DNA from 4 places in the Cronobacter sp. 153480017-3 genome. Region 3 is predicted to be linked to each of the others. Evidence: predicted binding sites of a transcription regulator. Region 3 holds the regulator's gene; each other region holds the start of a gene.
What was found. Region 3 encodes Fur, which represses iron uptake genes when iron is present. Its sites were predicted from a motif close to ATAATAATGAGAACNACTATCAA; they were not measured.
Positions count from the first base shown of each region.

Region 1 (5,529 bases), on a different contig from region 3:
CGCCGATACGCCGACCTCTTTATATGAAGCGGCATTCTTTCAGTGGATCTGGCTCGAAGATCAGCTGCGCGCCGGGAATCTCCCGCAGGGCAGCGATCAGTTCAATAGCCTCCAGGAGAAGATCATCGAGCGTTTCGGCGAGCTGAAAGCGCAGTACGGCTTTAACCGTCTGCATCTCGCCTGCTGTCGCGATACGGTGGAAGATCGCGGCACGGTGCAGTATTTACAGGATTGCGCCAGCGAAGCCGGGATCGAGAACGATTTTCTGTTTATCGAAGATATCGGCCTTGGCGAAAAGGGGCAGTTTACCGATCTCCAGGATCAGGTCATCAGTAACCTGTTTAAGCTCTATCCGTGGGAGTACATGCTGCGCGAAACCTTCTCCACCAAGCTTGAGGACGCGGGCGTGCGCTGGCTGGAGCCGGCGTGGAAGAGCATTATCTCCAACAAAGCGCTGCTGCCGCTGCTGTGGGAACTCTACCCAAATCACCCTAACCTGCTGCCGGCGTACTTCAGCGAAGATAACCCGCCGCCGATGGAAAAATATGTGGTGAAGCCCATTTTCTCCCGCGAAGGCGCTAACGTGTCGATCGTTGAAAACGGCCAGACTATCGCGCAGGTGGAAGGCCCGTATGGCGAAGAAGGCACCATCGTGCAGCAGTTCCATCCGCTGCCGAAATTCGGTGACAGCTACACGCTTATCGGCAGCTGGCTTATCAACGATCAGCCAGCCGGGATCGGCATTCGTGAAGACAGAGCGCTGATAACCCAGGATCTCTCCCGCTTCTATCCGCACCTGTTTGTGGAATAACCGAAATGGCGCCCCAGGGCGCCATGGTTAACCCACCTGCACCGATAACATACTCAACGACGCCATTTCCAGCCCATCGACCGGGATGCTGATGTTTTCGCTGCCGTCCCACGCGCCGAGCGTGTACAGCAGCGGCAGGAAGTGCTCTGCCGTCGGGTTCGACAGGCTGCCGCCGGGGTGCGCCAGATAGTTGACCAGCGGGTGTGCCGCCGCCTCGCCGCGCCACGTCAGATTATCTTTAACAAAGTTATTGAACGACTCCGCCCACGCATACGGTTCGCCTTCGCCATGCCAGCGCGCGGTACGCAGGTTATGAACGACATTGCCGCTCGCCACCAGCATAACGCCTTCGTCACGTAATGCCGCAAGGCGCTGGCCCATCTGATAGTGCCAGACCGGGGGTTTGGTGCTGTCTATACTCAGTTGCACCAGCGGAATATCGGCCTGCGGATACATTTTTATCAGTACGCCCCAGGCACCGTGGTCAAAGCCCCAGGCTTCTTTATCAAGCGTGACTGGCAGCGGCGCCAGGAGATCGACCACGCGCTGTGCCAGCGTGGGCGAGCCGGGCGCAGGGTAGTGTGTATCGTACAGCGCCTGCGGGAAACCGCCGAAATCGTGAATGGTTTGCGGCTGCTCCATCGCGGTGACGCCGGTGCCGCGCGTAAACCAGTGTGCCGAGACCATCACAATGGCTTTCGGACGCGGCAGCGTTTCGCCAAGCGTGCGCCAGGCGCGGGTATAACGGTTATCTTCCAGCACGTTCATCGGGCTGCCGTGGCCCAGAAACAGTGCGGGCATGCGAGTGGAAGCAGTCATTTTTATATCCTGAAACGGTAAAATCAATAACGCTACCTTACGCTTATCGCACACAGAAAGAACGGAGATAACCGTGATGAAGACCGTCAGAAAATTTGAATGTAAGTAATCTGTAAAAGCCACGGACGGGCCTCGACTTTTCCGTTCCGCCCGATAAATTAATGATAATTATTATCAAAAAGGAGTGTTCGATGTCAGTGCCTCTGATCCTGACCTTACTGGCGGGTGGCGCCACGTTTATCGGCGCGCTGCTCGGTGTGCTGGGGCAGAAGCCCTCCAACCGGCTGCTGGCCTTCTCGCTGGGCTTTGCCGCAGGCATTATGCTGCTGATTTCGCTAATGGAAATGTTGCCCGCCGCGCTCGGCGAAGACGGCATGTCACCGGTGCTGGGGTATGGCATGTTTATCGTCGGCCTGCTCGGCTATTTCGCGCTCGATCGTATATTGCCGCACGCGCACCCGCAGGATCTTATCGACTCGCCGCCGGCCCATGCGTCACGCAATCTGCGCCGCACCGCGCTTTTGCTGACGCTTGGCATCAGCCTGCATAACTTCCCGGAAGGTATCGCCACCTATGTGACGGCCAGCACCAACCTGGAGCTGGGCTTCGGAATTGCGCTCGCCGTCGCCTTACACAACATCCCGGAAGGACTGGCGGTGGCGGGCCCGGTTTACGCGGCCACCGGCTCGCGCCGTAAAGCGGTTATCTGGGCGGGGCTCTCCGGGATGGCCGAAATTCTGGGCGGCGTGCTGGCGTGGCTTATTCTCGGCACAATGGTGTCGCCGGTGGTCATGGCGGCGATTATGGCGGCAGTCGCCGGGATCATGGTGGCGCTGTCGGTGGATGAGCTGATGCCGCTTGCCAAAGAGATCGATCCGCATAACAACCCGAGCTACGGCGTGCTGTGCGGCATGTCAGTGATGGGATTAAGCCTGACGCTGCTGCAAACGAGCGGCCTTAGCGGCTAATAAAAAAGCCCGGTCTGACCGGGCTTTCAGAAGCATTCAGGCCCGGCGCTCGCCGGGCTTTTTGTCAGCTCGCTTTGCGCTCCTGCGCCTGGCGATAGCTCACTAAATCTTCAATGGTTACGACCGGCATATTGTGTTCGCGGGCAAACGCGATGCACTCCGGCGCGCGCGCCATGGTGCCGTCGTCGTTAGTCAGTTCGCACAGCACGCCTGCCGGTTTAAAGCCCGCCAGCGAGACTAAATCGATAGTCGCTTCGGTGTGGCCGCCGCGGGTCAGTACGCCGCCCGGCTGCGCGCGCAGCGGGAAAACGTGGCCAGGACGGTGCAGATCGGACGGTTTCGCGTCGTCGGCAATCGCCGCGCGAATGGTCGTGATGCGGTCGGCGGCGGAAACGCCAGTGGTCACGCCGTGTGCCGCTTCGATGGTGACGGTAAAACCGGTGCCGAACGCGCTGGTGTTGTTTTCCACCATCATCGGCAGGTCAAGCTGTTTACGGCGTTCTTCGGTCAGGCACAGGCAGACGATGCCGCTGCCGTGACGGATGGTCAGCGCCATCTGTTCAACGGTCATGGTTTCGGCGGCGAAAATCATGTCGCCTTCGTTTTCACGGTTCTCGTCATCAAGCACCATCACACCGCGCCCTTCGCGCAGTGCGGCGATCGCGTTTTCCACGCGTTCAAAAGCGGTGCCAAAAGCAGAAAGAAGCGTCTGATTCATGGTAAAGAAACCTCATTAATTATATGGATTACCAGAATCAGGGCGGTCTTAGGAGTGCCGGCAAGCGGCAAGCAAAATAACGTGAGTGGGCGCAAGCCCAGGCAGATCGTTACCCTCTCCCATCCGGACTTTAACCGTCGGCCCCGGAATTACACCGGATCTGCTGACCTTCAGAAACAACCTGAAGCGCTCGCGGGCTTTCAGTTTATCTTGCGTCTTCGCTTTCGCGCTGGAGCAGAACAAGCCTGATTTACCGCCGGTGGGGAATTTCACCCCGCCCTGAGAATAAGCGGGATAACTATAACGCCATTGATAATCGTCGGCAATGCATGAGATTCAAACATTTCCGGTTTATACCCTTCCGATCAGCGATTACAATTACTCTTCAGACCATACCAGATCAGGGAAACCGCTATGATTGACCCGAAGAAAATTGAACAGATCGCCCGTCAGGTCCATGAATCGATGCCAAAAGGGATCCGTGAGATCGGGGAAGATGTTGAGAAGAAAATCCGCCAGGTACTGCAGGCTCAGCTGTCTCGCCTGGATCTGGTGAGTCGTGAGGAGTTTGACGTGCAGACGCAGGTACTGCTGCGCACTCGCGAGAAACTGACAGCGCTGGAGCAGCGTCTGACCGCGCTGGAATCGCGTGGTGCTGCGGCCTCCGCGCCGGCTGACACCTCAGCAACCACGACCGCAGGCAGCGCCAGCGCGCCCGTGACCGCCGTGACGCCGCCGCCTGCCATCCCGCCGGTCGATAGCCTCGACAAACAGGACTGACAGAAACGACAACGCCCCCTGCCAGGCAAGGGGCGTTCGTGCAACGTGCGTTAGCTGTTCTTCTGGATCTTCTTGATGATATTGGTGGTCGAGCAGCCATCTTCGAAGTTCAGCACCATGACGTCCCCGCCATTCGCCCACACCTCTTTGCTGCCCGCGATATCTTCAGGTTTGTAGTCGCCACCTTTAACCAGCAGATCCGGCAGGATTTCACTAATCAGCCGCTGCGGCGTGTCTTCTTCAAACGGCACCACCCAGTCTACCGCTTCCAGCGCGGCCAGCACGATCATACGCTGCTCCTGCGGGTTTACCGGGCGCGTATCGCCTTTCAGGCGTCGGGTGGAGGCGTCGCTGTTGACCGCCACGATCAGGCGATCGCCAAGCTTGCGGGCATTCGCCAGATACGAGACGTGGCCTGCGTGGAGGATGTCGAACACGCCGTTGGTCATCACCACTTTCTCGCCGCGCTTGCGCGCCGCCAGTACGGCTTCTTTCAGCGCCGCCTCGCTCATCACGCCAAAGCCCGTCTCCGCGCGTCCGCGCACCGCGTTTTCCAGCTCGACCGGCGACACGGTTGACGTACCGAGTTTGCCGACCACCACACCCGCCGCCGCGTTGGCGAAGAAGCAGGCTTCTTCCAGCGAATTGCCGGAGGCCAGCGTCGCCGCCAGCACGCCAATCACGGTGTCGCCCGCGCCGGTCACGTCATAGACTTCCTGCGCCTGCGTCGGCAGGTGGAACGGCGCTTTGCCCGGTTGCAGCAGCGTCATACCCTGCTCTGAGCGGGTCACCAGCAGCGCGCTGAGATCGAAATCGGCGATGATTTTCATGCCGCGCTCGACAATGTCCTGCTCGGTTTTGCACTTGCCTGCCACTGCTTCAAACTCAGACAGGTTCGGCGTCAGCAATGTCGCGCCGCGATAGCGCTCAAAATCGGTGCCTTTCGGATCGATAAGCACCGGAACGCCGGCTTTACGCGCCAGCTGGATCATCTGCTGAACGCTTGCGAGCGCGCCTTTGGCGTAGTCAGAAAGCACCAGCGCGCCGATCTGCCCCAGAGCCTGGTTAATGCGCTCGTGCAGCGGCTCGGGATCCACGCCATCGAAACCTTCTTCAAAATCCAGGCGGATCAGCTGCTGATTGCGGGACAGCACGCGCAGCTTGGTGATGGTCGGGTGCGTCGGCACTGACACAAAATCACATTTCACGTTCACCTGTGCCAGAGACTGGCTGAGCGCGCGCGCCGCGTCGTCAATACCCGTCAGGCCGACCAGGCGCGAGCTGGCGCCCAGAGACGCGATGTTCATCGCCACGTTCGCCGCGCCGCCCGGGCGCTCTTCGATGGTTTCCACTTTGACGACCGGCACCGGCGCTTCTGGTGAAATGCGGCTCGTCGGGCCATACCAGTAGCGGTCCAGCATCACATCACCCAC
Region 1 covers NZ_JBSEYN010000003.1:297,977-303,505, forward strand. The annotation lists gene ACUW6V_RS09240 (glutathionylspermidine synthase family protein) at 1-811, shown strand, start outside; gene ygiD (4,5-DOPA-extradiol-dioxygenase) at 839-1,630, opposite strand; gene zupT (zinc transporter ZupT) at 1,822-2,598, shown strand; gene ribB (3,4-dihydroxy-2-butanone-4-phosphate synthase) at 2,663-3,316, opposite strand; FMN riboswitch at 3,424-3,607, opposite strand; gene ubiK (ubiquinone biosynthesis accessory factor UbiK) at 3,731-4,096, shown strand; gene hldE (bifunctional D-glycero-beta-D-manno-heptose-7-phosphate kinase/D-glycero-beta-D-manno-heptose 1-phosphate adenylyltransferase HldE) at 4,147-5,529, opposite strand, start outside.
Region 1: zupT (zinc transporter ZupT) is a predicted target of Fur. The motif match lies at 1,786-1,808, and genes of this name have one in related genera.

Region 2 (5,529 bases), on a different contig from region 3:
GGCTATCCTCAAATCGATTGCCGATCAGGGCAAACTGACCGATGAACTTCAGGCGGCCATTACCGGCACCCAGAGCAAAACCGAGCTTGAAGATCTCTACCTGCCTTACAAACCGAAGCGCCGTACCCGCGGGCAGATAGCGATTGAAGCGGGCCTTGAGCCGCTCGCTGACCTGTTGTGGAACGAGCCGTCTCACGACCCGGAAGCGGAAGCCGCAAAATTTATTAACGCCGATAACGGCGTGGCCGACACCAAAGCCGCGCTCGACGGCGCGCGTTATATCCTGATGGAGCGCTTTGCCGAAGACGCGGCGCTGCTCGCCAAAGTGCGCGACTACCTGTGGAAAAACGCGCATCTGGTGTCCACCGTGGTGCCAGGCAAAGAGGAAGAAGGCGCGAAATTCCGCGACTACTTCGCCCATCACGAACCGATCGCCTCGGTGCCGTCGCACCGCGCGCTGGCAATGTTCCGCGGACGCAACGAGGGGGTATTGCAGCTTTCGCTGAACGCTGACCCGCAATTCGACGAGCCGCCGCGCGAAAGCTACTGCGAACAGATTATTACCGATCATTTAGGGCTGCGCCTGAATAACGCCCCGGCCGACAGCTGGCGTAAAGGCGTGGTGAGCTGGACCTGGCGCATCAAAGTGCTGATGCATCTGGAAACCGAGCTGATGAGCACGCTGCGCGAGCGCGCCGAAGACGAGGCGATTAACGTGTTCGCCCGTAACCTGCATGACCTGCTGATGGCCGCGCCTGCAGGGCTGCGCGCCACAATGGGCCTCGATCCGGGCCTGCGTACCGGCGTTAAAGTGGCGGTGGTTGACGCCACCGGCAAACTGGTCGCGACCGATACCGTCTATCCGCACACCGGCCAGGCGGCAAAAGCGGCGGTCGTCATCGCCGCGCTGTGCGAGAAGCACAATGTGGAGCTGGTCGCTATCGGCAACGGCACCGCCTCGCGCGAAACCGAGCGTTTCTTCCTCGACGTGCAGAAGCAGTTCCCGAAAGTGACGGCGCAGAAAGTGATTGTCAGCGAAGCGGGTGCGTCGGTGTATTCCGCCTCTGAGCTGGCGGCGCAGGAGTTCCCGGATCTCGATGTATCGCTGCGCGGCGCGGTCTCTATCGCGCGTCGTCTGCAGGATCCGCTGGCAGAACTGGTGAAAATCGACCCGAAATCTATCGGCGTGGGCCAGTATCAGCATGACGTTAGCCAGAGCCAGTTGGCGCGCAAACTCGATGCGGTAGTGGAAGACTGCGTGAACGCTGTGGGCGTCGATCTCAACACCGCGTCGGTGCCGCTGCTGACCCGCGTGGCGGGCCTGACGCGCATGATGGCGCAGAATATTGTGGCCTGGCGCGATGAGAACGGTCAGTTCCGCAACCGCCAGCAGTTGCTGAAAGTCAGCCGTCTGGGGCCGAAAGCATTTGAGCAGTGCGCGGGCTTCCTGCGTATTAACCACGGCGATAACCCACTCGACGCCTCAACGGTTCACCCGGAAGCCTATCCGGTGGTGGAGCGCATTCTGGCGGCGACGGAGCAGTCGCTGCGCGATCTGATGGGCAACAGCAGCGCGTTGCGTAACGTGAAGGCGGTAGATTTTACCGACGAGCGTTTCGGCGTGCCGACCGTGACCGACATTATCAAAGAACTGGAAAAACCCGGCCGCGACCCGCGTCCGGAATTTAAAACCGCTCAGTTCGCCGAAGGCGTGGAGACGATGAACGATCTGCAGCCAGGCATGGTGCTGGAAGGCGCGGTGACCAACGTGACCAATTTCGGCGCGTTTGTGGATATCGGCGTGCATCAGGATGGTCTGGTGCATATCTCGTCGCTCTCCGACAAATTCGTCGAGGATCCGCACACCGTGGTGAAAGCGGGCGATATCGTAAAGGTGAAAGTGCTGGAAGTCGATTTGCCGCGTAAGCGTATCGCGCTAACCATGCGTCTTGACGAGCAACCCGGCGAAGGCAACGCGCGGCGCGGCGGCGGTAATAACCGCGAGACGCAAAAGCGTCCGGCCCAGAATAACCGTAAACCGGCGCGCGACAGCAACGCAGGCGGCAACAGCGCGATGAGCGACGCGCTCGCCGCCGCGTTCGGTAAAAAGCGGTAATCCGCAGTTATGGAACAAGAAAGGTCGGGAAACTGGCCTTTTTTATTATTTTTGGAGGGTGCCATTGGCGGGTGCGCTGCGCTTACCCGCCCTACGTTTCGGCAGGCTTTTTGGTTCCGTAGGGTGGGTAAACGCAGCGCAGCGCACCCGCCACATCATAACGGGCAGTTTGCGTATTTGTAGGGTGGGTAAGCGCAGCGCACCCACCACATCATAAAAGGCAGTTTGCGTATTTGTAGGGTGGGTAAGCGCAGCGCACCCGCCAATTCATAAAGGGCAGTTTGCGTATTTGTAGGGTGGGTAAGCGCAGCGCACCCGCCTTTCTTCGACAGGTAAAACACCTCGCCGCCTTAAAAAGCCTCACATCCGGAAATAAACGCCAACATGTGCGCGGTTACATTTTTCATTTTAATAACAACAGGCACTAATAAATAACCTGCCGAACGCGCAGAGGAATAAATTGTATGTACGTTTAAATTTAATTAAATGAAAAATAAAGCATAAATAAATTGAAAACTTTTATTGCAAATACCCCATGCCGCATTTTTTGCGCCAGAACAAATAAACTTCAGAAAGTCTCGCCGCGCTGCAATATTCTATTGAAGATAAAAACCATTCTCATTACCATCTTAAGCAGATAAACAACGCCTTCCCGCGCAATAATCGGCTCCCGGCCGTTGTATCGCCACTGTTCACCGCCGCTGAGCGCATTCGGAATAAGCAGGTCCTATGCAATTCACACCTAATAGCAGCTGGAAAATTACGGGTTTCGCCCGGGAAATCAGCCCGGCCTATCGCCAGAAACTATTGTCACTCGGCATGCTGCCGGGCTCATCATTTGAGGTAAAACGCGTGGCTCCGCTGGGTGACCCGATTCATATCGAAACCCGACGCGTAAGCCTGGTACTGCGAAAAAAAGATCTGGCGCTTTTGCAGGTTGAAGCAGCCCGCTGAACTATTTCTGTGTTGAGTTAACGCAAATGAAAAAATTAACCATCGGCTTAATCGGCAATCCCAATTCCGGCAAAACCACGCTATTTAACCAGCTCACCGGTGCGCGGCAGCGCGTGGGCAACTGGGCCGGCGTGACGGTCGAACGCAAGGAAGGCAGCTTCGCGACGACCGATCATCAGGTAACGCTGGTCGACTTGCCTGGCACCTACTCTCTGACCACCATCTCCTCACAAACCTCGCTCGATGAACAGATCGCCTGCCACTACATCCTTAGCGGCGAGGCGGACATGCTGATAAACGTGGTGGACGCCTCCAACCTTGAGCGCAACCTCTACCTGACGCTGCAACTGCTGGAGCTCGGCATCCCGTGCGTGGTCGCGCTCAACATGCTCGATATCGCTGAAAAGCAAAATATTCGCATTGATATCGACGCGCTGGCGAAACGCCTCGGCTGCCCGGTGGTGCCGCTGGTCTCCACCCGCGCACGCGGGATAGACAGCCTGAAGCTCACGATTGATCGCCACACGCGCAACGAGACTATCGAGCGTGTGCATTACCCCGCCCCGCTCGTTGACGCGGCCGAAACGCTGGCGGCGGCGATGCCTCACGAACTCACCCTCCAGCAGCGCCGCTGGCTCGCCCTGCAAATGCTTGAAGGCGATATTTACAGCCGCGGCATCGCGGGCGATGCCGCGGCACGGCTTCCGCAAATCCAGGCACAGCTTGAAAGCGAGCTGAACGACCCGGCGCTGCACATCGTTGACGCCCGCTACCAGAGCATTTCGACGATTTGCGATGCGGTCAGCAACAGCCTTACCGCCGAACCGCACCGCCTCACGGCCGCGCTGGATAACATCATTCTCAACCGCTTTCTGGGCCTGCCCATTTTTCTTGGCGTGATGTATCTGATGTTTCTGCTCGCCATTAACATCGGCGGCGCGTTGCAGCCAATTTTCGACGCGGGTTCTGTAGCCGTGTTCATTCACGGGCTGCAATGGGTCGGCTATACGTTGCATTTTCCCGCCTGGCTGACGCTGTTCCTGGCCCAGGGGATTGGTGGCGGTATAAATACCGTGCTGCCGCTTGTGCCGCAGATAGGCATGATGTACCTGTTTCTGTCATTTCTTGAAGATTCGGGTTATATGGCCCGCGCGGCGTTTGTGATGGATCGCCTGATGCAGGCGCTGGGCCTGCCGGGTAAATCGTTCGTTCCGCTGATCGTCGGCTTTGGCTGCAACGTGCCGTCGGTAATGGGTGCCCGTACGCTGGATGCGCCGCGCGAACGGCTGATGACGATTATGATGGCGCCGTTTATGTCCTGCGGCGCGCGTCTGGCGATTTTCGCCGTGTTTGCCGCTGCCTTTTTTGGTCAGCAGGGCGCGCTGGTGGTCTTCTCGCTCTATCTGCTCGGCATTGTGATGGCCATCCTGACCGGCCTGATGCTGAAATATACGATCATGCGAGGCGAAGCCACGCCGTTCGTGATGGAGCTGCCTGTATACCACGTGCCGCACCTGAAAAGCCTGCTGCTGCAAACCTGGCAGCGTCTGAAAGGCTTTGTACTGCGCGCGGGGAAAGTCATCGTCATTGTCAGTGTGTTCATTGGCGCGCTGAATAGCTTTTCGTTCAGTGGCAAGGCCGTGGACAACATTAACGACTCCGCGCTGGCTTCCGTCAGCCGTGTACTGACGCCGCTTTTAACGCCGATCGGCGTTCATGAAGATAACTGGCAGGCCACCGTTGGGTTATTCACTGGCGCGATGGCGAAAGAAGTGGTCGTCGGCACGCTGAACACGCTTTATACCGCCGAGAATATTCATGAAGCGCCATTTGACGCGGCCAGTTTCAGTCTGAAGGACGAACTGACCGCCGCGCTGGCGGAAACCTGGCAGAGCCTGAAAGATACCTTTAGCCTGAGCGTGCTGGCGAACCCGATTGAGGCAAGCAAAGGCGACGGCGAAATGGCAACGGGCGCGATGGGCGTGATGAGTGCGAAATTTGGTAGCGAAGCCGCCGCTTATAGTTATCTGATCTTCGTGCTGCTCTATATCCCCTGCATTTCGGTGATGGGCGCTATCGCTCGTGAATCGAGCCGCGGCTGGATGGGCTTTTCGATTCTCTGGGGGCTGAATATCGCGTATTCGCTGGCGACCCTGTTCTACCAGGGCGCGACTTTCCAGGCGCATCCGCTCTTTAGCCTGACGGCGATGCTGGCGGTGGTGTTGTTTAACATCGCGCTGCTGACCGCGCTGCGCCGGGCGCGTAGCCGGGTCGATGTCAGCCTGCTGGCGCCACGCCGCGAGGCGCGCTGCTGCGAAACCACCGCCGGAGAGTGCCACTGATGGCAACGCTAATCGAAGTGCGCGATCTGCTGGCGCTCTCGGGAAGAATGGACGCGCAGCGTATCAGCGAACAGCTCGCGACGCCGCTGCCGCTGGTCAACGCGATGCTCAGTCGCC
Region 2 covers NZ_JBSEYN010000004.1:91,216-96,744, forward strand. The annotation lists gene ACUW6V_RS11230 (Tex family protein) at 1-2,116, shown strand, start outside; gene feoA (ferrous iron transporter A) at 2,846-3,070, shown strand; gene feoB (Fe(2+) transporter permease subunit FeoB) at 3,097-5,412, shown strand; gene feoC ([Fe-S]-dependent transcriptional repressor FeoC) at 5,412-5,529, shown strand, end outside.
Region 2: feoA (ferrous iron transporter A) is a predicted target of Fur. The motif match lies at 2,722-2,744, and genes of this name have one in related genera.

Region 3 (5,529 bases):
CTATCTCAATCCGTGCCTCGACTCCTCGCGCCGCTTTGTCGATAAAGTGATTGGCGAGATCCAGCAGATGCACAAAGAGGCCGGACAGCCGCTCACCACCTGGCATTTTGGCGGCGATGAGGCAAAAAATATCTACCTCGGCGCGGGTTATACCGATAAAGCGAAACCGGAAGCCGGGAAGGGGATTATCGATCAGAGCCGTCAGGATAAGCCCTGGGCGCGCTCGCCGGTGTGTCAGAAAATGGTGCAGGACGGTGTCGTCGCTGATGTCGAGCACCTCTCCAGCTATTTTGGCGTGGAAGTGAGCAAACTGGTCAAAGCGCATGGCATCGACACCATGCAGGCGTGGCAGGACGGGCTTAAGGACGCGAAAGACGCGAGCGCTTTCGCCACCTCGCACGTCAACGTCAACTTCTGGGATACGCTCTACTGGGGAGGCTTTGATACAGCGAACGACTGGGCGAATAAAGGTTTCCGCGTGGTGGTTTCTAACCCCGATTACGTCTACCTCGATTTCCCGAACGAAGTGAATCCGGCGGAGAGCGGCTACTACTGGGGCACTCGCTTTAGCGACGAACGTAAGATTTTCAGCTTCGCGCCGGATAACCTCCCGCAAAACGCCGAGACATCGGTCGATCGCGATGGCAACGCGTTCAGCGCTAAGTCGGACAAACCCTGGCCAGGCGCGTATGGTCTCTCGGCGCAGCTCTGGAGCGAAGTGGTGCGTACCGATAAGCAAATGGAGTACATGATGTACCCGCGTCTGTTGGCTGTAGCTGAACGCGCCTGGCATCGCGCGGCCTGGGAGCAGGATTATCAGGCTGGTCGCGAATATAAAGGCGGCGAAACCCATCAGGTGGATGTAAAAGCGCTGCATGATGACTGGACGCGCTTTGCGAACCTGGCGGGCAGCCGTGAGCTGCCGAAGCTTGAAAAAGCGGGCGTGCAATTCCGCCTGCCGGTGCCGGGCGCGCGCATTCACGACGGCGTGTTGCAGATGAACGTCAGTCTGCCAGGTGTCGGCATGGAATACTCGACTGATGGCGGCGCGCACTGGCAGCGCTACGATGATGCGAAGCCGCCACGCGTGACGGGTGCCGTACAGGTACGAAGCGTGAGCAGCGACGGTAAACGTTACAGCCGCGTGGATAACGTACAGCCCTAACGCAATAAAAAGCCAGCCTCCGGGCTGGCTTTCTTATGAGCGGGCGCTCTCTCTACAGCGATTCAGGCAGATGGTGAACCGCAACCAGTTTGCCTTTGCTTATCTCAATATTTTTCGCACCGCGCAACTGAGAAAGGGTTTTCATCACCATGCTGCGGGAAAGATTGGTTTTTTTAACGATATAGTCGGCCACGTTAATCCGGTTACGCATGAACTCATCCATTGTCGCGAGACAATCGATATTCGCTTTAATCATGCTGTAGCTGTTTCGTCCCATCATAATTTCTTCGCGATAGCAAAGCATATTAATAAACCATGAGGACAAAATAAGCAGATGTAACTGGCAGTGATTTTTCTCAATTTCCTGAATGAAATAATCAAAAGGAATTAACTGGTAATGGCATTCGGAATCAGCCTGTAATTTGGCGAATTGAGTTTTGCCTAAATTCCTCGCCAGTCCCAGCACAGAGGGTGCGCTGCTTTTTTCCAGCAACAGCCTGTCACTCTGGCGCATCAGAGAGAACTGACCGCCACGAATGATGCAGATCTCCCCGTCCCGAAGCGGGATCAGCGTATTTTTCTCTGCACGAGACCAGTTGCCGTAGCTATTAAAAATATCCGCAATACGGTAAATCTCAGCAAGCGGTTTAGGGGGTAAGACCATGTTGGTTACCTTAATAAAATAAAATTAAATCGTTGCTGTATCTTAATGGATGCTTTTTTATGGCTGCAATAAGGGGCAGAGAACAGAAAAGGAAAAACAGGGATAATCTCATCTCTAACCGATTGAGTGATAAAGATATTTATCTTTTCTGAATTTCGATTTAAAAAAATATATGTGGTTTAATTAAGCATTGTGCGCTGTATTAAAACACTCTAGTTTTCAAATTTTATCTAAAAAAATACATCTATATTTTTGTTAAAGGGGTTTCAGGCAATAAAAAGGCCGACAAATGTCGGCCTGGGATAATGCAGTATAGCGAGCGTTATTTCCCGCCAGCCTCGTGGGCGTGTTCATTTTCGCGGCAGTCGCCATCGGCGCAGTGACCGTACAGATAGAGGCTGTGGTTGGTCAGGCGGATGCCGTGGCGCGTGGCGATTTCACGCTGACGCGCTTCAATAGAATCATCACTGAATTCGATCACTTTGCCGCAATCGAGGCAAATCAGGTGATCGTGATGATGCTGTTGCGTCAGCTCGAAAACGGATTTACCGCCTTCAAAGTTGTGACGAGTGACGATGCCGGCATCGTCGAACTGGTTAAGTACGCGATAGACCGTGGCAAGGCCAATCTCTTCACCCATGTCAATCAGACGCTTATAGAGGTCTTCCGCACTGACATGATGATTGACCGGTTCCTGCAGCACTTCGAGGATTTTTAATCGAGGAAGCGTGACTTTCAGGCCGGCCTTCTTTAATGCGGTATTGTTGTCAGTCATGCGGAATCTGTCCTGTTGCTTAACGACTCGCTCCGGAAGGGAGCGATACATCGGATACGCCGAAGATGAATGCGTCTCATTATAGAACTGACATGCCTAAATGAAAACCGCAAGCGTCCGGCAAAAAAGGGCTTAAAAATCGTGGGCCAGCCAGCGTTTTTCACGTGGAGAGCCTGATAATTAAGAAAGCCATTGTACAGCGTAGTGAGGGAAAGTTAAAAATTTGTAGCAATTATTTTCATTGCTTTTATCTATCAAACGGCGCGGAACGGTGCCCGCGCCGCTTATCATCAGGCGTTGATGATTTCCTGCAGATGCAGCTCTTCGGACACCTGTTTGACCCATTTTTCAACGCGTTCCGCGGTCAGTTCCGGCTGGCGGTCTTCGTCAATCGCGAGACCAACGAAGTGGTCGTCATCAGCGAGGCCTTTAGAAGCTTCAAAGTGGTAACCTTCGGTCGGCCAGTGGCCAACAATGGTCGCACCGCGCGGCTCGATGATGTCGCGAATGGTGCCCAGCGCGTCGCAGAAATATTCTGCGTAATCTTCCTGGTCGCCGCAGCCGAAAAGCGCCACCAGCTTGCCGTTAAAGTCAATTTCTTCGAGCGTCGGGAAGAAATCGTCCCAGTCGCACTGCGCTTCGCCGTAGTACCAGGTCGGGATGCCAAGCAGAAGAATATCGAATGCTTCCAGATCCTCTTTGCTGCTTTTAGCAATGTCATGCACTTCAGCAACGTCAGTCCCGAGCTGTTTCTGGATAATTTTTGCGATATTTTCGGTATTGCCGGTGTCGCTGCCGAAAAAGATGCCTACGATTGCCATAAGAAGAATAACCTCTTGAATCTAAATGTGATGGTGCTGGCATAACGCCCACAGATAGGGCAATCATAGCAGAACAGAAGAAGGTGCGGAAACGCTATCAGGCGCCGGGTGCACTCTCTGCTACATTGCCCGGTCCTTTTGGGTAAAATTCAGACCAGACCTTACTCCTGCAAGGCTTTCAGCTGCGCAAGCAGCATCGCTTCTATCAGCTCGCTGCGGCTAATATTGCGCGCCTGCGCGAGATGGTTCAGCGCGTCTACCGCGTCGGCGTTCAGCTTCAGCTCCACGCGCTTAAGCCCGCGAACTTTGTCACGCTTAAGCTGGTTGCGCTTATTGATGCGCAGCTGTTCGTCGCGCGACAGCGGATTGGTTTTCGGTCTGCCCGGACGGCGTTCATCCGCGAAGAGATCGAGCGTTGTGCGGTCCGTTTGTTCTTTTGCCATGGTATGAGTATAGACAGGGGAAACAGGCTGCCGTGGCGGAGCCCGGCGGTATTTCAGCGCGCCATCATACATCAGGGAGCGAAGCGCGCCAACGCATCCAGCGCGCGACGGCGCCGGTCGGTCTGTTTTTAATCAGTTTCCAGAAAACGACGAATCGCGCGCAGCACCGCCTGCGGTTTTTCGGCATGCACCCAGTGGCCTGCACCCGCAATCACATGCGCGCGGGCTTTGGGGAACTGTGAGAGCAGCGCTTCGCGGTGCGCTTCTTCCACATAAGGCGACGCGCCGCCGCGAATGAACAGCGCCGGGCCGTGCCAGGCAGGCACCGTTTCCCAGCCGACGATATGCGAATACTGATTCCACAGCACCGGCACATTAAAGCGCCACTCGCCATCGATAAACGATTTCAGCAGAAACTGCACCACGCCTTCCTCGCGGATATGCTGGCGCATAATCTCCGCCGCCTGCTGGCGTGAGGTAACGCCCGCGTCGCTCACCGCGTTCACCGCATTGAATATTTCATCGTGACGGCGCACCTGATAATCCACCGGCGCGATATCAATCGCCACCAGCTTTTCAATGCGCGCCGGCGCGAGGGCGGTCACCGCCATTGCCGCTTTGCCGCCCATTGAATGACCGATAAGAATCACCTTATTCAGCCCCAGCGCATCCAGCGTTTCGAGAATATCCTGCGCCATCGCCGGATAATCCATCGTCTCGCTGCGCCCGGAAAGCCCGTGGTTTCGCAAATCAACCTGCACAACGTCATGATCGGCCACCAGATCGCGAGCCAGCACGCCTAGGTTATCCAGGCTGCCAAACAGCCCGTGAATTAACACAATCGGTGTATTTTGAGTCGGTTGTTGCGCAGATTGCGTGCGGGTATTTAATTTCATGGCAAAGTTCTTTTTTGGCGACTGACAGGTTAGGTTATCATGTTGACCATTCTGCCGCCCGGCTGCAAGGTTCCAGTTAATTCCGACTTTTGCGGCCTTCCTGGTTTGACGCTATCCGCTGTTGGGTTTTAACTTTATACTCCCAACGACTTGTATTCAGAAAAGATATCGCACTGGATTAAGATGAAAACGATTGAAGTTGATGACGAGCTGTATCGCTACATTGCCAGCCACACCCTGCATATTGGCGAAAGCGCGTCCGACATTTTACGGCGCATGTTGAAATTTTCCGCCTCCTCGCAGTTAGCCGCTACACCCGCCAAAGCAGAGACTCCCGCCCCTGTTGCGCCCGCCGCTGAGCCTGAAAAGCCAGTGAACCCGGCGCGCGACCGCGTGCGAGCCATGCGTGAGCTACTGTTATCGGATGAATACGCCGAACAAAAACGCGCGGTCAATCGTTTTATGCTGGTGCTGTCTACACTCTATTCACTGGATGCAAATGCTTTTGCCGAAGCGACCGAGTCGTTACACGGCCGTACCCGCGTCTATTTCGCCGGTGACGAGCAAACGCTGCTGCAAAGTGGCAACCAGACGAAACCCCGCCACGTGCCGGGCACACCGTACTGGGTGATTACGAATACGAATACAGGCCGCAAATGCAGCATGATCGAACACATCATGCAGACCATGCAGTTCCCGGCGGAATTGATTGAGAAGGTTTGCGGCACCATTTAACTCTTGCGTCAGAAGGACCAGGCCATGGCA
Region 3 covers NZ_JBSEYN010000002.1:150,641-156,169, forward strand. The annotation lists gene ACUW6V_RS05185 (beta-N-acetylhexosaminidase) at 1-1,165, shown strand, start outside; gene ACUW6V_RS05190 (helix-turn-helix domain-containing protein) at 1,218-1,829, opposite strand; gene fur (ferric iron uptake transcriptional regulator) at 2,152-2,604, opposite strand; gene fldA (flavodoxin FldA) at 2,895-3,425, opposite strand; gene ybfE (LexA regulated protein) at 3,587-3,868, opposite strand; gene ybfF (esterase) at 3,997-4,764, opposite strand; gene seqA (replication initiation negative regulator SeqA) at 4,948-5,499, shown strand; gene pgm (phosphoglucomutase (alpha-D-glucose-1,6-bisphosphate-dependent)) at 5,524-5,529, shown strand, end outside.

Region 4 (5,529 bases), on a different contig from region 3:
AAAGCGGTGGCAAGCAAGATTTACGCGCGTCGGGCGTGTAGGCTGTCAGCTTTCGCGTTGAGTGTAAACGTATACACTTGCGGTACGGGTGAGTCACTCAATTCGATAATTTCACAGTGCAGTAACCACATACAGAGGTGAAGAAGCATGGTTTATCAGGCAGATCCGGCGCGCTACGCCACTATGGAATACCGCCGTTGCGGACGCAGCGGCCTGAAGCTCCCGGCCATTTCTCTCGGCCTGTGGCATAACTTTGGCGACGCCACGCTGGTCGAGACCAGCCGCCAGTTGCTGCGCCGGTCGTTTGATCTCGGCATTACCCATTTTGATCTCGCCAATAATTACGGGCCGCCGCCGGGCTCCGCCGAAAGCCATTTTGGTCGCCTCCTGAAAGAGGATTTTCTGCCGTACCGTGACGAGCTGATCATCTCCACCAAAGCGGGTTACACGATGTGGGACGGCCCTTACGGCGACTGGGGCTCGCGCAAATACCTGATTTCGAGCCTCGACCAGAGCCTGAAGCGCATGGGCCTTGAATATGTCGATATTTTCTATCACCACCGCCCGGACCCGGAGACGCCGCTCGAAGAAACTATGCGCGCGCTGGACCATATCGTGCGTCAGGGTAAAGCGCTGTATGTCGGCATCTCTAACTACCCGGCGGACCGCGCGCGCGAGGCTATCGATCTGCTGGCGCAGCTCGGCACGCCGTGCATTATCCATCAACCCAAATATTCGATGTTTGAGCGCTGGGTAGAGGATGGCCTGTTGGATCTCTTGCAGGAAAAAGGCGTCGGCAGTATCGCCTTCTCGCCGCTGGCTGGCGGGCAACTGACGGACCGTTACCTGAACGGCATTCCGGCAGATTCGCGCGCCGCCAGCGGCAGCCGTTTCCTGAACCCGGATCAGATCACGCCTGAGAAACTCGATAAAGTGCGCAAGCTGAACGATCTCGCCCTACGGCGCGGGCAGAAACTGTCACAGATGGCGCTCGCCTGGGTGCTGCGCGATGAGAAAGTGACGTCAGTGTTGATTGGCGCCAGCAAGACCAGCCAGATAGACGATGCGGTGGGAATGCTGGCAAACCGGGGCTTTTCCGCCGAAGAGCGGCAGGCGATCGAGGCGATAATCGCATAGTGCATCAGGTAACGCTGCTTTAGCAAAAAGTGCGGTCATACCTGTTTTCAGAGTCGGAGCGATGCTGCAGGGATTTACAGGTCCGTAATATTACTGCAACAGGCCACTACGGCCCCGATCGTGAAGGAGATAAGTATGTTCAGGTCACTGATTCTTGCAGCAGCGTTACTGGCGGGCACCGCGCCGCTTATCGCCAGCGCTGGTGAAATCACCCTGTTGCCATCCATCAAATTACAAATTGGCGATCGCGACAATTACGGTAACTACTGGGACGGCGGCCGCTGGCGCGACCGCGACTACTGGCGTAACCATTATGAGTGGCGCGGCGACCGCTGGTGGCGTCATGACAATGGCCTGCACCGCGGATGGGATAAACATCGCGGCTGGGATGACCGCCGGGCGTATGAACGCGGCTATCGTGAAGGCTGGAACGATCGCGACGACCGTCGCGGCTGGGGTAAACATGGCCGCGGACATGGGCATCACCACTGATTTCACACGCTACATCACAAAAAAGGCAGGCTTAGCGCCTGCCTTTTTTACGTCTTTTACGTCGCTATAACCCAAGCGCCGTGCCCACCAGCAGCCAGATATTCAGCGCCACCACCAGCACGACAATCGCCCACCCGGTACGTTTCACCCACGGCGTGTTGACCAGCTCGCCCATCAGCGCTTTATTGCTGGTAAAGAACAGCAGCGGCACCAGCGCCAGCGCGATACCAAAGCTCAGCAGCACCTGGCTCATCACCAGAATACGCGTCGGATCAAGCCCCATCAGAATAACGATAAACGACGGCGCCATGGTGACCGCGCGACGCACCCAGAGCGGAATACTGAAGCGTACAAACCCCTGCATCACTACCTGGCCTGCCAGCGTGCCCACCACTGTGGAAGAGAGACCCGCCGCTACCAGACTTAACCCAAAAATGGTCGCCGCCGCGTGGCTCAGTAGCGGTTCGAGCGTCAGATACGCCTGATCAAGCTCCGCCACTTTGGTGTGGCCGCTAAAGTGAAACGCCGCCGCCGCGGTCGCCATCATCGCCAGATTCACAAAACCGGCGATGGTCATGGCGATCGCCACGTCCCATTTGGTCGCCGAGTAGCGCTCTTTGCGCGAGCCGTCATGCAGGTTTTGCGTGAGCGACGAGTGCAGATAGATAACGTGCGGCATGATGGTCGCCCCCAGCACGCCTGCGGCCAGGAACACCGCTTCGGACGTCGGCAGGCTTGGGATCAGCATCCCTTTGCCGAGCTCCGCCAGTTTCGGCTGTGAGAAGAAGAGCTCGACGATATAGGCCGCCGCCACAAACAGCAGCAGCCCGCCGATGACTTTCTCAAGCGGCTTTTGCCCGCGCTTTTGCAGCATCAGGATCAGAAACGTGGCGATACCCGTCAGTACCGCGCCCTGCAGAAGCGATACGCCAAGAATGAGTTTAAAGCCTATCGCCGCGCCAATAAATTCCGCGAGATCGGTCGCCATCGCGATGATCTCCGCCTGCACCCAGTAAAACCAGACAACCGGGCGCGGATAGTGATCGCGAATTTGCTCGGCGAGATTTTTGCCCGTCGCGATGCCAAGCTTGGCCGAGAGTACCTGAATCAGCATCGCCATCAGGTTCGCCCAGACGACGACCCACAACAGCTGATAGCCAAAGCTCGCGCCTGCCTGAATATTGGTCGCAAAGTTACCCGGATCGATATAGCCAATGGCAGCGATGAAAGCTGGCCCCATCAGCGCCAGCCTTAACTTCCGCGCTGTACGGCCACGATTTTGCTCAACGCGAGTGTGGTTCATGCTCTGCCTCTGAAATATAGCCTTTGCTATGTTTCATGCTACCAAAATGAGAATGATTATCAAGTTCATTAAACCGGACAATCCTTAATGGCTCTGATAGCTGAAATCAATGAAAGGTGGGTTAAGATCGAGGAATACGCGGAAAATTCTTTGCCGTGCGCCCACGTATGTTAAAAGTGTAGCAGCAAAAGATAACCTTTCACTGCTTTACGCAACATAACATTTTTGTATGTTTGATCACTCTTTTAGCGTTTGGTCACATGACGTAACTATAGTGTGTTGCAGATCTCGTTTTCTAAATGGTTGTTGCATAGAATGTGCACGGAAATTAAACCTGCCTCATATTTGGAGCAAATATGTCCCGCGTTCTTCATTTCGTTTTGGCGCTCGCCGTTGTAGCGCTGCTTGCTTTGCTGGTCAGTCATGACCGCAAAAAAATTCGTCTGCCTTATATTGGCCTGCTGCTGGTGATTGAAGTGCTGCTGGCCTGGTTCTTCCTTAATTCAAATATTGGCCTGGGCTTTGTTAAAGGCTTTGCCGATATGTTTGAAAAACTGCTCGGCTTTGCTAATGAAGGGACAAACTTTGTCTTCGGCAAAATGAACGATGAAGGTCTGGCATTCTTCTTCCTGAAAGTGCTTTGCCCTATCGTTTTTATCTCTGCGTTAATCGGTATTCTGCAACACATTCGCGTACTGCCGATTGTTATCCGGGCTATCGGTACGGTTCTCTCTAAAGTGAACGGTATGGGTAAACTGGAATCCTTTAACGCGGTAAGCTCGCTGATTCTGGGACAATCAGAAAACTTTATCGCCTATAAGGATATTCTCGGCAAAATGTCACGCAACCGTATGTACACCATGGCCGCAACTGCGATGTCCACGGTGTCCATGTCTATCGTCGGCGCGTACATGACCATGCTGAAACCGCAGTACGTGGTGGCGGCGCTGATCCTGAATATGTTCAGTACCTTTATCGTCCTCTCCATCATCAACCCGTACCGCGTTGAGAATGAAGAAGATTTGCAGATGTCTAACCTGCATGAAGGGCAGAGCTTCTTCGAAATGCTGGGCGAGTACATTCTGGCAGGTTTCAAAGTGGCGATTATCGTAGCCGCGATGCTGATTGGCTTTATCGCGCTGATTTCTGGTCTGAACGCGCTGTTCGCCGCAGTGCTGGGCATCTCCTTCCAGGGTATTCTGGGCTACATCTTCTACCCGGTTGCCTGGGTGATGGGCGTGCCGGCTAACGAAGCGCTGCAGGTCGGCAGTATTATGGCGACTAAACTGGTCTCCAATGAATTCGTCGCGATGATGGATTTGCAGAAACTGGCAGGCACAATTTCTCCGCGCGCGGAAGGCATTCTGTCGGTATTCCTGGTGTCGTTCGCTAACTTCTCCTCTATCGGCATCATCGCTGGCGCTATCAAAGGCCTGAACGAAGAACAAGGCAATGTGGTTTCCCGCTTTGGCCTGAAGCTGGTGTACGGCTCTACGCTTGTGAGCGTGCTCTCTGCGTCCATCGCCGCACTCGTGCTGTAATCAAAACGATACTTAAAAACCGGGGCAAGCCCCGGTTTTTTTATGCCTCGCACTCAAGCCGTTCTGGCCGCCCCGGCAGATAGCCCTGAATATATTCCACGCCGAGCGCGAAGAGCAGATCGCGCTGCGCAGGCGTTTCCACAAACTCTGCCACGACAGTCAGCGAACGCGCCTTAGCCAGATCGCAAATCGATTTCACCACCAGCGCGTCAAAGGTATTGCTCACCACGTTACGTATAAAACAGCCGTCGATTTTAATAATGTCAGCCTGTAAATTTTTAAGCCGCTCGAAGTTAGCGTAACCGGTCCCAAAATCATCAATGGCGATGCAAAACCCTCGCGCCTGCAACAGCGAAATATTTTGAACGGTGTTTTCCGAGCCGGAGAGTGCCTGCTCTTCTGTTACCTCCAGGATCACCGCGCTGATGGGCACCCGGTAGCGCTCAAACAGTGCGATAGCCTGTTGAGCGATGCCCTGCTGTTCCAGCGTTAAGGGCATCAGGTTAACGGAGAAGCGCGCGCCAGGGCGCGTTTGCGGGTGGGTATGCAGGTAAATAAGGAGTTTCTCAAGCACCTGCATATCGAAACGCGCGCTGAGATTAAATCGGGTGATAAGAGGAATAAATTTGGCGGGCATGATGAGTTCGCCATCGCACTCAAGGCGCGCCAGGATCTCGGCATACCCCTCTCCTTGTGCGTTTTGTATCGGTTGTGCAAACAGCGTAACGCCCCCTTCTGAAAGCGCCTGTTTGACTTTCTGCAGCATAAGCACCGGCTCGCTGGTTTGCCCGGAAAGCCCCTGACTGCGACTCTCCAGCGCCACGACCGGATCGCCGGGGCCAGCAACCTCTGCCAGATAACTGAGTTGCCCAATGGTGCGGTAGAGCTCTTCCGGTGTCTGTGCCCGAGGCACGGGTGCCCAGGCGGCGCTATAGTCGAGTTCAAGCTGTGCGCCATTCCACTGGATGCGTTTGCTGTTCAGCAAATCCACCAGGTGGCGCAACCGGCTCTGCGGCTCGGGGCCTGCCAGATAAATGAGCAGGTCGCTGTCGGGCA
Region 4 covers NZ_JBSEYN010000006.1:144,209-149,737, forward strand. The annotation lists gene mgrA (L-glyceraldehyde 3-phosphate reductase) at 148-1,137, shown strand; gene ACUW6V_RS14640 (DUF2502 domain-containing protein) at 1,273-1,629, shown strand; gene ACUW6V_RS14645 (Nramp family divalent metal transporter) at 1,694-2,932, opposite strand; gene ACUW6V_RS14650 (NupC/NupG family nucleoside CNT transporter) at 3,289-4,473, shown strand; gene ACUW6V_RS14655 (sensor domain-containing phosphodiesterase) at 4,514-5,529, opposite strand, start outside.
Region 4: ACUW6V_RS14645 (Nramp family divalent metal transporter) is a predicted target of Fur. The motif match lies at 2,973-2,995, and genes of this name have one in related genera.